2 regions of the Alteromonas macleodii ATCC 27126 genome follow, and region 1 is predicted to be linked to the other one. Evidence: predicted binding sites of a transcription regulator. Region 1 holds the regulator's gene; the other holds the start of a gene.

The links. The regulator FNR, encoded in region 1, switches genes on or off when oxygen is low (the NO sensors DNR and NnrR bind a similar motif). The targets are predictions, from matches to a motif close to TTGATCTAGATCAA.
Region 2: a site for FNR is predicted at 2,376-2,389, ahead of MASE_RS00145 (OmpW family outer membrane protein). Genes of this name have one in related genera too.

The regions. Positions count from the first base shown of each region.
Region 1 is NC_018632.1:2,327,527-2,332,505, forward strand. Features, by position in the region: partial or broken gene MASE_RS09845 (heavy metal translocating P-type ATPase) at 1-603, shown strand, start outside; gene ccoS (cbb3-type cytochrome oxidase assembly protein CcoS) at 605-835, shown strand; gene MASE_RS09855 (sulfite exporter TauE/SafE family protein) at 822-1,481, shown strand; gene fnr (fumarate/nitrate reduction transcriptional regulator Fnr) at 1,527-2,264, shown strand; gene uspE (universal stress protein UspE) at 2,509-3,432, shown strand; gene ttcA (tRNA 2-thiocytidine(32) synthetase TtcA) at 3,581-4,534, shown strand; gene MASE_RS09875 (patatin-like phospholipase family protein) at 4,535-4,979, shown strand, end outside.
Region 2 is NC_018632.1:30,074-35,052, forward strand. Features, by position in the region: gene MASE_RS00125 (DUF494 family protein) at 1-62, shown strand, start outside; gene MASE_RS00130 (DNA topoisomerase family protein) at 148-690, shown strand; gene tsaC (L-threonylcarbamoyladenylate synthase type 1 TsaC) at 735-1,340, shown strand; gene hemF (oxygen-dependent coproporphyrinogen oxidase) at 1,337-2,269, shown strand; gene MASE_RS00145 (OmpW family outer membrane protein) at 2,503-3,183, shown strand; gene MASE_RS00150 (group II truncated hemoglobin) at 3,308-3,739, opposite strand; gene aroE (shikimate dehydrogenase) at 3,738-4,577, shown strand; gene MASE_RS00160 (gamma carbonic anhydrase family protein) at 4,574-4,979, opposite strand, start outside.

The sequences.
Region 1 (4,979 bases):
AAACTCATTGAAGCGTTCCCTTCAGCTAACGTGTTTCTCACGGTTAAGGGGCGTATTATGGCGGCGTATGAAGTAAAGGATTCACTAAGAGAAGATACGCAAGAAACTCTCGATATATTAGCTGCAAGCCATACCCTCGCCGTTTTAAGTGGTGATACACAGCAAAACGTTAATGCGCTTACCGCACCATTGCCAATTTCGACCGCTAAAGGTGGCCTAACACCTGAGCAAAAGTACGAAGCCGTTCAAGCTATGCAGCAATCTGGCGCGAAAGTGATGATGATGGGGGATGGTATTAACGACGCTCCAGTTCTTGCCAGCGCTGATGTGGCGATTGCAGTGGGTAATGCCACAGACGTGGCTAAAACTGCCGCCGATGTGATACTGCTTGGCGATCAACTGCTTTCTGTACCAGAGCTTATTCGAACTGCGCATCAAGTGAAGCAAAAAATAAGGCAAAATATCGGCTGGTCGGTAGGTTACAACGTTTTGATCTTACCTTTCGCCGTATCAGGCCTACTTTCACCGTGGATGGCTGTTGTTGGTATGTCGTTAAGCAGTATCATTGTGGTCACAAACTCAACGCGACTTTTGAGCAAATAGCATGAGTATTATTTACGTATTAATTCCAATCGCCATCATCATTGTTGCCGTCGCTATCGTGATATTCTTTTGGGCGGTGAAAACCAATCAATTTGAAGATTTAGATCGCCAAGGTTATAGCATATTGTTTGACGATGATCTTCCGCCAGAAGAAAAAAAGCTAGCTGAGCAACGCAAGCAACTTCAAGACAGTAAAGTAGACAAAAGCCAAGCGCCACATGGAAGGGATTAACTACTTCTCTGCCTTTCTTATCGGCTTAGCCGGCGGAGTTCACTGTGTGGGAATGTGCGGTGGAATTGTCGCTGCGTTAAGGATGGTATCGCCTAAAGGCGCTTCAGCACTACCCTATACCCTCGCCTATAACATGGGACGTATAGTGAGCTATACCATCGCCGGAGCAATAACCGGGGCACTTGGAAAAATTGCAGCAGATTATATACCTCTTGCCAACTATGCCCTTTCCCTACTTAGCGGAATCATGTTGCTTCTACTGGCGTGTTATTTGGGTAAGTGGTGGACTGGCTTAACAGTGCTGGAAAATGCGGGTAAAGGCCTATTTTCCAAAGTCCAGCCGCTTTCAAAACGCTTTTTGCCATTTAAGACCCCTTTAAGTGCGTTGCCTTATGGTTTTATTTGGGGTTGGCTTCCTTGCGGTTTGGTGTATTCCACACTTACCTGGTCTCTCGCGGCGGGTAACGCGCTAGAAGGCGCTGCTATTATGTTCTTCTTCGGTTTGGGTACATTACCCACCTTGCTCGCTGCAAGCGCTGGTAGCCAATATATTGTTCAAAGTTTTCAACATAACCATTTTAGACAAATTATTGCAGTAATAATGGCAATATATGCAGCTTATCTTATTCATGGCGCAATCGTTTAAAAATGGGTGTATTATTGTCGGGTATTCTTTTAGAGAGCGTGCATTATGAGCAAAGGAAGCCAATTTTCTATTCACTGTCAAAACTGTAGTTTCAGTCACCTGTGTTTACCGGTGGCGTTAAACAAAACAGAAATCGAGTCTCTTGACGATATTATTGAACGCAAGAAGCCGCTTCATAAAGGTGACACGCTGATTCAAACTGGTGATAAATTCCGTTCTCTATTTGCAGTGAGAACCGGTTCATTCAAATCATTTGTGACTAATACCGAAGGTGAAGAACAGATTACCGGCTTCCACTTTCCTGGTGACATTATCGGTTTCGATGCATTAAGAGAGAACAAGCACCAAAGCTATACCTCTGCGTTAGAAACTGCCATGGTGTGTGAGCTTCCCTACGAGACCCTCGACGAAATGTCAGTGCAATTTCCAAAGCTACGTCACCAGATCATGAGCTTCATGAGCGCTGAAATAAAACAAGATCACGACATGATCATGCTTTTAAACAAGCGAACTGCAGAAGAGCGCTTACTGTATTTCATCTCACACCTGTCGCAACGCTTTGAAGAGCGTGGCTTTTCCCATAGAGAATTCCACTTAACCATGACGCGCAACGAAATTGGAAACTATTTAGGATTAACGATTGAAACGATTAGTCGTCTGTTAAGCCGTTTTCAAAAAGACAACATCATAAAAGTAGACGGCAAGCTTATTACTATTTTGGATTTCGATAGGCTAAACACCAAACTAGCGGCGCTTAACGGCCCTAGCGTTGTCTGCGGTTAGTCCTTTTTAAGTGTTAAATAAGGCGCGCACTAAGCGCGCTTTTTTGTAACCTGTGTTAGCCACTTATCTACCCTTTCAGCGCCACGCCGGTTGCTCCATATTCAATTAGGTAGGTTCACTCATGGTCGCCTCGTAAAATTCTTGATCTAAAACAACTTACGTTTTTCCCAATGTCGTTTATAGTTAGTATTAGAAAGCTTCGATTTCGACAGCCGCTACTAAGTTTCGTAGTTAGGGGGACGTTATGATTGAGTGTAAACGAATTCTGGCCGTGGTAGATGCCGAGCGCGATAACCAACCTGCACTAAGCCGAGCTTATGAACTCGCTTCAAAAACAGGCGCTTCAGTTACCGCAATGATGGTGGTATACGACTTATCTTATGATATGACGACCATGCTTAGCCCGGATGAGCGCGAGTCAATGCGCGATGCAGTTACAAAGGAGCATGCAAAATGGCTTGCCACCCACTTAAGAGAACAAGGATTCACTGAAACTGATATCGTTGTAGAATGGAATAATCGTGCGTATGAGTCGATTATTTACTACACCCTAAACAATCAGATAGATTTAGTGGTAAAGGCAACCAAAAAGCACGACGATCTTGCTTCTGTTATTTTCACCCCCACCGACTGGCATTTAATGCGTAAATGCCCTCGGCCAGTATTGCTCGTTAAAGAGCACGACTGGCCAGAAGGAGGAGAGATTATTGCTGCAGTAAACGTAGGCAGTGAAGACGATGAGCACGCCGCACTTAACGATAAGCTCACCCTCATTGCTAACGACTACGCCTCTTTATTGAAAGGGAGCGTAAATTTGGTCAACAGTTACCCTTCTACACCACTTAATATCGCCATAGAAGTGCCTGAGTTCGACCCCGATACCTATCACGACGCGGTAAAAAATCATCATTTAAAGGAAATGCGTAGTCACGCGTTAAAGTACGGTATTCCTGAGAACAAATGCGTAGTAAGAGAAGGCCTTCCGGAAAAGGTCATCCCGCAAGTGGCAAAAACACTGGATGCAGAGCTGGTAGTTATTGGTACCGTTGGCCGTGTGGGCATTTCAGCGGCCCTAATTGGTAACACTGCAGAACACGTGATCGACGAACTCAATTGCGATGTGCTTGCTATTAAGCCAGATGGATTTGTGTCGCCGTTGTCGGTGTAGTCTTTTTATCAGTACCGCATAGCCCGTGTTTGCCGTTACTTAGCGGCCAACACGGTATGTCACCAACAAATTTAACTTCACAAGCATGGTCTCGAAAAGCCGCTTTAATGTATAATGGTGGCTTTATAACAAACCAAGCTAGTTAATTATGAGTTTAGGCACAAACAGTGCTGACGCGTCGCCATTAAATGCTGCGCAAAGTAAGCAAAAGTACAACTTCAACAAACTTCAGAAACGACTTCGCCGCAATGTGGGTAAAGCCATTGGCGATTTCGGTATGATTGAAAACAACGACAAAGTAATGGTGTGTTTATCTGGCGGTAAAGACAGCTACACCATGCTAGATATTTTATTGTTTTTAAAGAAGATTGCGCCTATTCATTTTGATATCGTTGCGGTTAATCTTGACCAAAAGCAGCCTGGTTTCCCCGAACATATCTTGCCTGAATATCTAGAAAGCATTGGCGTTGACTACAAAATTGTAGAAGAAGACACCTACTCTATTGTTAAAGACAAAATTCCAGAGGGAAAGACAACATGCTCTCTCTGTTCTCGCTTGCGCCGTGGTATTTTGTACCGCACGGCAAAAGAGTTAGGTGCGACTAAAATTGCATTAGGTCATCACCGCGACGACATGCTAGAAACGTTTTTCCTCAATATGTTTCATGGTGGCAAGCTTAAGTCTATGCCGCCAAAGCTAGTCAGCGATAACGGTGAACACATCGTTATTCGTCCATTGGCGTACTGCACAGAAAAAGACATCGAGAAATATTCTCAAGCCGCTGAATTTCCGATTATTCCGTGTAACCTTTGTGGCTCACAAGAAAACCTACAGCGCCAAAACATAAAGGCTATGCTTCAAGACTGGAACCGTCGCTTCCCAGGTCGTATAGAGTCGATGTTCCGTGCGCTTCAAAACGTAGCCCCTTCACACTTAATCGACAGTAACCTTTATGATTTTAAAGCTATAGCTACTCAAGAAGGCCCGGTAGAAGACGGTGATATCGGGTTCGATGAACCTTCTTTCACTACAGAAAATAGTACGGACTTCAGTGATGAAGATAATACTATTGAAGTAATAAACATTATGGAACCTAAGTAAATGAAAATCGGACTTGCGCTAGGTGCCGGTGCCGCAAGGGGCTGGACTCACATTGGCATAATTGAAGCATTAGAAAAACTCGGTGTAAAAATTGACGTTGTAGCGGGATGCTCTATTGGTGCCTATGTTGGTGCTGCCTACGCAAGTGGCAAGCTGGAAGGGTTGAAAGAGTGGGCCTGTTCCCTTAGCGACTGGCAGGTACTTGCTCTTATGGGCGTAGGACTTAGACGCGGCGGCATTGCAAGCGGACAGAAGGTTTTCGACAAACTAGCAAGCGAGTTTTGTGAATCGACTTATGAAGACATGCTTAAGCCGTTTGCGGCTGTGGCTACCGACCTTTATACAGGCCGTGAAGTGGTGTTTAACTCTGGTCCTATCGGAGACACCATTCAAGCATCCTGCGCTATTCCCGCACTTTTTGCGCCCGTAGCACACGGTGATCGTT
Region 2 (4,979 bases), 2.3 Mb from region 1:
AGAAAGCCTACGCACAAATGGAAGATCTTTTGTTCGAAGAGCCAGATGGTGTTCTGCATTAATGCAGTTGTAGTCACTGGTATTTGAATCTTTACTTAAAAATGCGCTGTGAAATTACAGCGCGTTTAAGGCCTTAACGTCCAATACATGTCTAAAATAGACCATTCACTCTTTTCAGCGCGCGAGCATGCTCTCGATGATAATTTCGGAGATTGCCCCGAGTGCGGTAAACCTCTTCATATAAAGAACAGTAAATCCGGCCCTTTTATCGGGTGTACGGGCTATCCGGAATGTAGCTTTAGTAAGCCACTTCACGATAAACAAACCACCATACTGAAAACCTTAGACGGTGTAGCCTGCCCTGAATGCGCATCCGACTTAGCCATAAAGAAAGGGCGGTTTGGCATGTTTATCGGCTGTACCAATTTTCCTTCATGCCATCACATAGAGCCCATTAAAGAAAAAGAGGATACTTTGGTGGATTGTCCAAAGTGTAAGAGAGGGCATCTAATCTCGCGTACTAACAAATACGGCAAACAGTTTTTTGCGTGCAACCATTATCCACAATGTCGATATGTGCTAAATTTCACGCCGGTTAATGAAAGCTGCCCAGACTGCGGTTGGGGAGTATTGATAGACAAAAAGGGGCAGTTACAGTGTCCTCAGCCTAGTTGTGGCTTTAAAAAGTAATTATACGAACAACTAAAGAAGAACTATACGTAGAGATTAAAACCATGTCTGATATCCAAAATGGGAACGTAAACACGTTTACCCCCGTTGAGGCTAACTCACCTGAAGTAGACCCTGTTGTTGCCGCATTCCAAGCTGGCAGTTTAATCGTTTATCCAACCGAAGCGGTAATGGGCATCGGATGTGACCCCGACAATGAAGCCGCTGTAAATGCGCTGTTAGAGATAAAACAGCGACCGGTAGAAAAGGGCGTGATCTTGATTGCAGCAAACTACAGTCAGCTACTGCCTTATGTTAACGACAACGCCATTCGCCCTGACAGACGCACCGATATTTTTTCGAGCTGGCCAGGCCCTAATACTTGGCTATTACCTAAGTCGTCATCTGCGCCAGTTTGGTTAACCGGCAAGCATAGTAAAATAGCAGTGCGCGTAACTAATCACCCTGTAGTAGTGGAATTGTGCAACAAGTTAGGTAAACCGTTAGTCTCTACAAGCGCTAACCTGACCGGCCAACCGCCAGCCACCACCACTGAAGAAGCAAAAGCCGTATTCGCTGACTCCGTTTTCTATGTCGAAGGGGAAGTAGGCGGTGCAACTAAACCCAGTACCATTCGCGATGGTGACACAGCAGAGGTAATAAGAGCATGACATCAGCAGAATTACTGGACGGTAAAAATGCCGCTGAAGTAATAGAACAAGTAAAAAGCTATTTACTAGGGCTGCAAGACACCATTTGCCAAACCCTTGAACTTGCCGACGGTAAGGGCCAGTTTGTTGAAGACAGCTGGCAGCGAGAAGAAGGTGGCGGTGGCCGTTCTCGAGTACTAAAAAATGGTGCGGTGATAGAACAAGGCGGCGTTAACTTTTCTCATGTGTTTGGCAGTCAAATGCCTGCCTCAGCAACGGCTAACCGCCCTGAGCTTGCGGGAAGAAACTTTCAAGCAATGGGTGTATCACTCGTTATTCATCCACATAACCCGTATATTCCAACGTCACATGCTAATGTTCGCTTTTTTATTGCAGAAAAAGAGGGCGAAACACCTATCTGGTGGTTTGGCGGCGGCTTCGACTTGACGCCATTTTATCCGTTTAAAGATGACGTTTTACACTGGCATGATACTGCTAAAAAATTATGTAAGCCGTTTGGCGATGATGTCTACCCTAAGTACAAAAAGTGGTGCGACGACTACTTTTACTTAAAGCATCGCAATGAAACTCGCGGAGTGGGCGGTTTATTCTTCGACGACCTGAATGAATGGGGCTTTGAACAGTCATTTGCATTTATGCAGGCTGTTGGTAATGGCTTCATCGATGCTTACGTTCCTATTGTTGAACGTCGTAAGCAAACCGATTTCGGCGAAAGAGAGCGTGATTTCCAACTTTACCGCCGGGGCCGCTACGTTGAGTTTAACCTTGTATTCGACCGAGGCACTTTATTTGGACTGCAAACCGGCGGGCGTACGGAATCAATTCTAATGTCGATGCCGCCGCTCGCGCGCTGGGAGTATTGTTATACACCTGCACCGGGTAGCGCCGAAGCCAAGCTGACAGACTGGTTAAAACCTACTGATTGGTGATTAATTATTAAATAAGGCTCCGCTTAAATCCTTACGCGGACCGCCGATAGCAGCTTTCATCTTTAATGACTAAAAAACGCCGTATTAACGTTAATGCGGCGTTTTTTTGATCTAAATCAAGGTGGAATATCATCTGTGTTTCAGTGAGTTATCAAACTTGCGCTGGATCAATGTTTCTCTTAACCACAGGCGTAAAGTAGCGCCATCTTAGTTAAACACAAAAGAGACACATCATGCGCAAACACTTTTTATCTGCATCTGCACTTTGCCTTACACTTGCTGCACTCTCACCTTTAGCTAGCGCTCACCAGCAGGGCGACTGGATCGTTCGTGGCGGTCTTACGACCGTTGCTCCTGACGAATCTACCTCTAACATCGTCGCGGGTGGAACTGATCTTGGCGTGGCTCTTAATATCGATAACGATACTCAGCTAGGTTTAAATGTAGCGTACTTTATTACTGACAATATTAATATCGAGCTGCTTGCCGCAACGCCGTTTAAGCACGACGTTAATTTTTCTGTAGCTGATCCGTTAGGGACGGGTAATCAGCTTGGTGAAGTCACGCATCTTCCTCCTACGCTTACCGCAAACTACTATTTTAATGATGCCAGCTCTGCGTTTCAGCCATACATTGGTGCAGGTATCAACTATACCTTTATCTTTGATGAAGAGTTTACAGGTGCGAATGAAACAGCTGGCTTAAGCGACCTATCGCTTGATAATTCATTTGGCTTGTCAGCACAGGTGGGAATGGATTACCAAATTGATACCAAATGGCATGTTAATGCATCGGTTCGATTCATTGATATAGATACCGAAGCAACCTTCAAAGTGGGTGATGCTGCTGGAAAGGTAAGTGATATTGAAATAGATCCTTGGGTGTATACCTTATCGGTGGGTTACACATTCTAATTCTTAGTTTCACGCCTTATTAACTATTAGGCTTTCACAATTGCACTACTTTATGCGCCATAAAGAGCGTAGACAGTAACAGGGGAGTTGCGCGTTAAAAGGTTAATCCTTTCAACGCGCTTTTTTATTTTGTATTCACCATGTGATTGGCGAGTTGATCAAGTGCGTCTATCAACTGTTGAGCTAAGGCGATATCTTCAACCGTTTTAAACATGGCTTTTCGCATGCAGTACATCCACTGCGCTTTTAACTCCGGTGTTACGGTATAAGGTAGGTGGCGTGCACGCAGACGCGGGTGGCCATACTGCTGCTGATAATCATCAGGACCACCAAGCCATAAACTTAAATAGAGAAAGAACACGTGGCGAATTCTGTCTAATGGCTGGGGGTGAATAGCTAGCAATTCATTGGCGAGTGGATCGGTTTCCATTATGTCGTAAAACGTATTTGCTAATTCCCGTACTTTCTCCTCTCCACCTATACGTTCATATGGTGTACTCTGCGAAGCACGATTATCGCTTTTCTTCTTTATATTAAATAAGTCTCGTATTCCCATGAAAAAATTCGCTGTATTCGGAAATCCTATTGCACAGAGTTTATCACCAACTATCCATCAAATGTTTGCTGAACAAGTGGGAGAAAAGATTTCTTATGAAAAGATACTTGCGCCAGTAGATGGTTTTGTAGATGCCGCCAACGCGTTTTTAGCTCAGGAAGGCGCGGTAGGTTGTAACGTCACTATGCCTTTTAAGCTTGATGCATTCAACTTGGCAAAGGTAGATGACCAAGCAGCCAAAGATGCACAAGCTGTTAATACGCTAATGAATGGTGACAGCGGTGAAGTGTGGGGATACAACACTGATGGTGTAGGGCTGGTAAACGATCTGCTTAACAGTGGTGTGGAAATTAAGGGTAAGCGCGTGTTGCTTATTGGTGCCGGCGGCGCCGCCCGTGGCGTAATCTCCCCGTTATTAAAAGCAGGGGCCGCCTCTTTAACCATCACCAATAGAACCAAAGCGAAAGCAGAGGAAGTGGCAAGTGCCGCTTCAAACGCTAAAGTGCAGGTGGCTGCGCTTGAAGATATCGCAGATGTTGCGCCTCATATTATTATTAATTCAACAGCCGCCAGTTTAAGCAATGAATTGCCGTGCCGTTTAAATGATGGTGTTTTACAAAATTGTGAAGTGGTGTATGACATGGTTTATAAAAACTCACCCACGCGCTTTATGAGAGATGCGGCCGAACTTGGTGTTAAGACACAAATCGATGGATTAGGGATGCTGGTTGAGCAAGCGGCTGAAGCATTCTACATATGGACACAAAAGCGCCCCGATACTTCAGATATTGTAAAACGTGTCAGGGCTATCGTTGAGCAAGGTGAGAAGCGAAACTAGTTCGCTTCTTCAAGGTACTCATCTTTCAATACAACATAGTTAACGGCAGACTGTTTCAGGAATGCCATTTCAGCGTCGTTGAGTGGTCTTTTCTTTTGCATGGGGTTTCCCACGTAAAGAAATCCGCTTTCTAACCTTTTGTTCGGCGGCACTAATGTACCTGCACCAATAAACACATCGTCTTCAACAACAACACCATCCATTACAATAGCGCCCATGCCAACGAGAATTCGATTACCCAACTGACAGCCGTGCAGCATACACTTATGCCCAACGGTAACGTCCTCACCAATGATAAGAGGGAAGCCGTTGGGGTTCTTCTCAGATTTACGAGTAACGTGTAAAACACTGCCATCTTGAATATTAGAACGGGCGCCAATACGAATTTTGTTCACGTCGCCA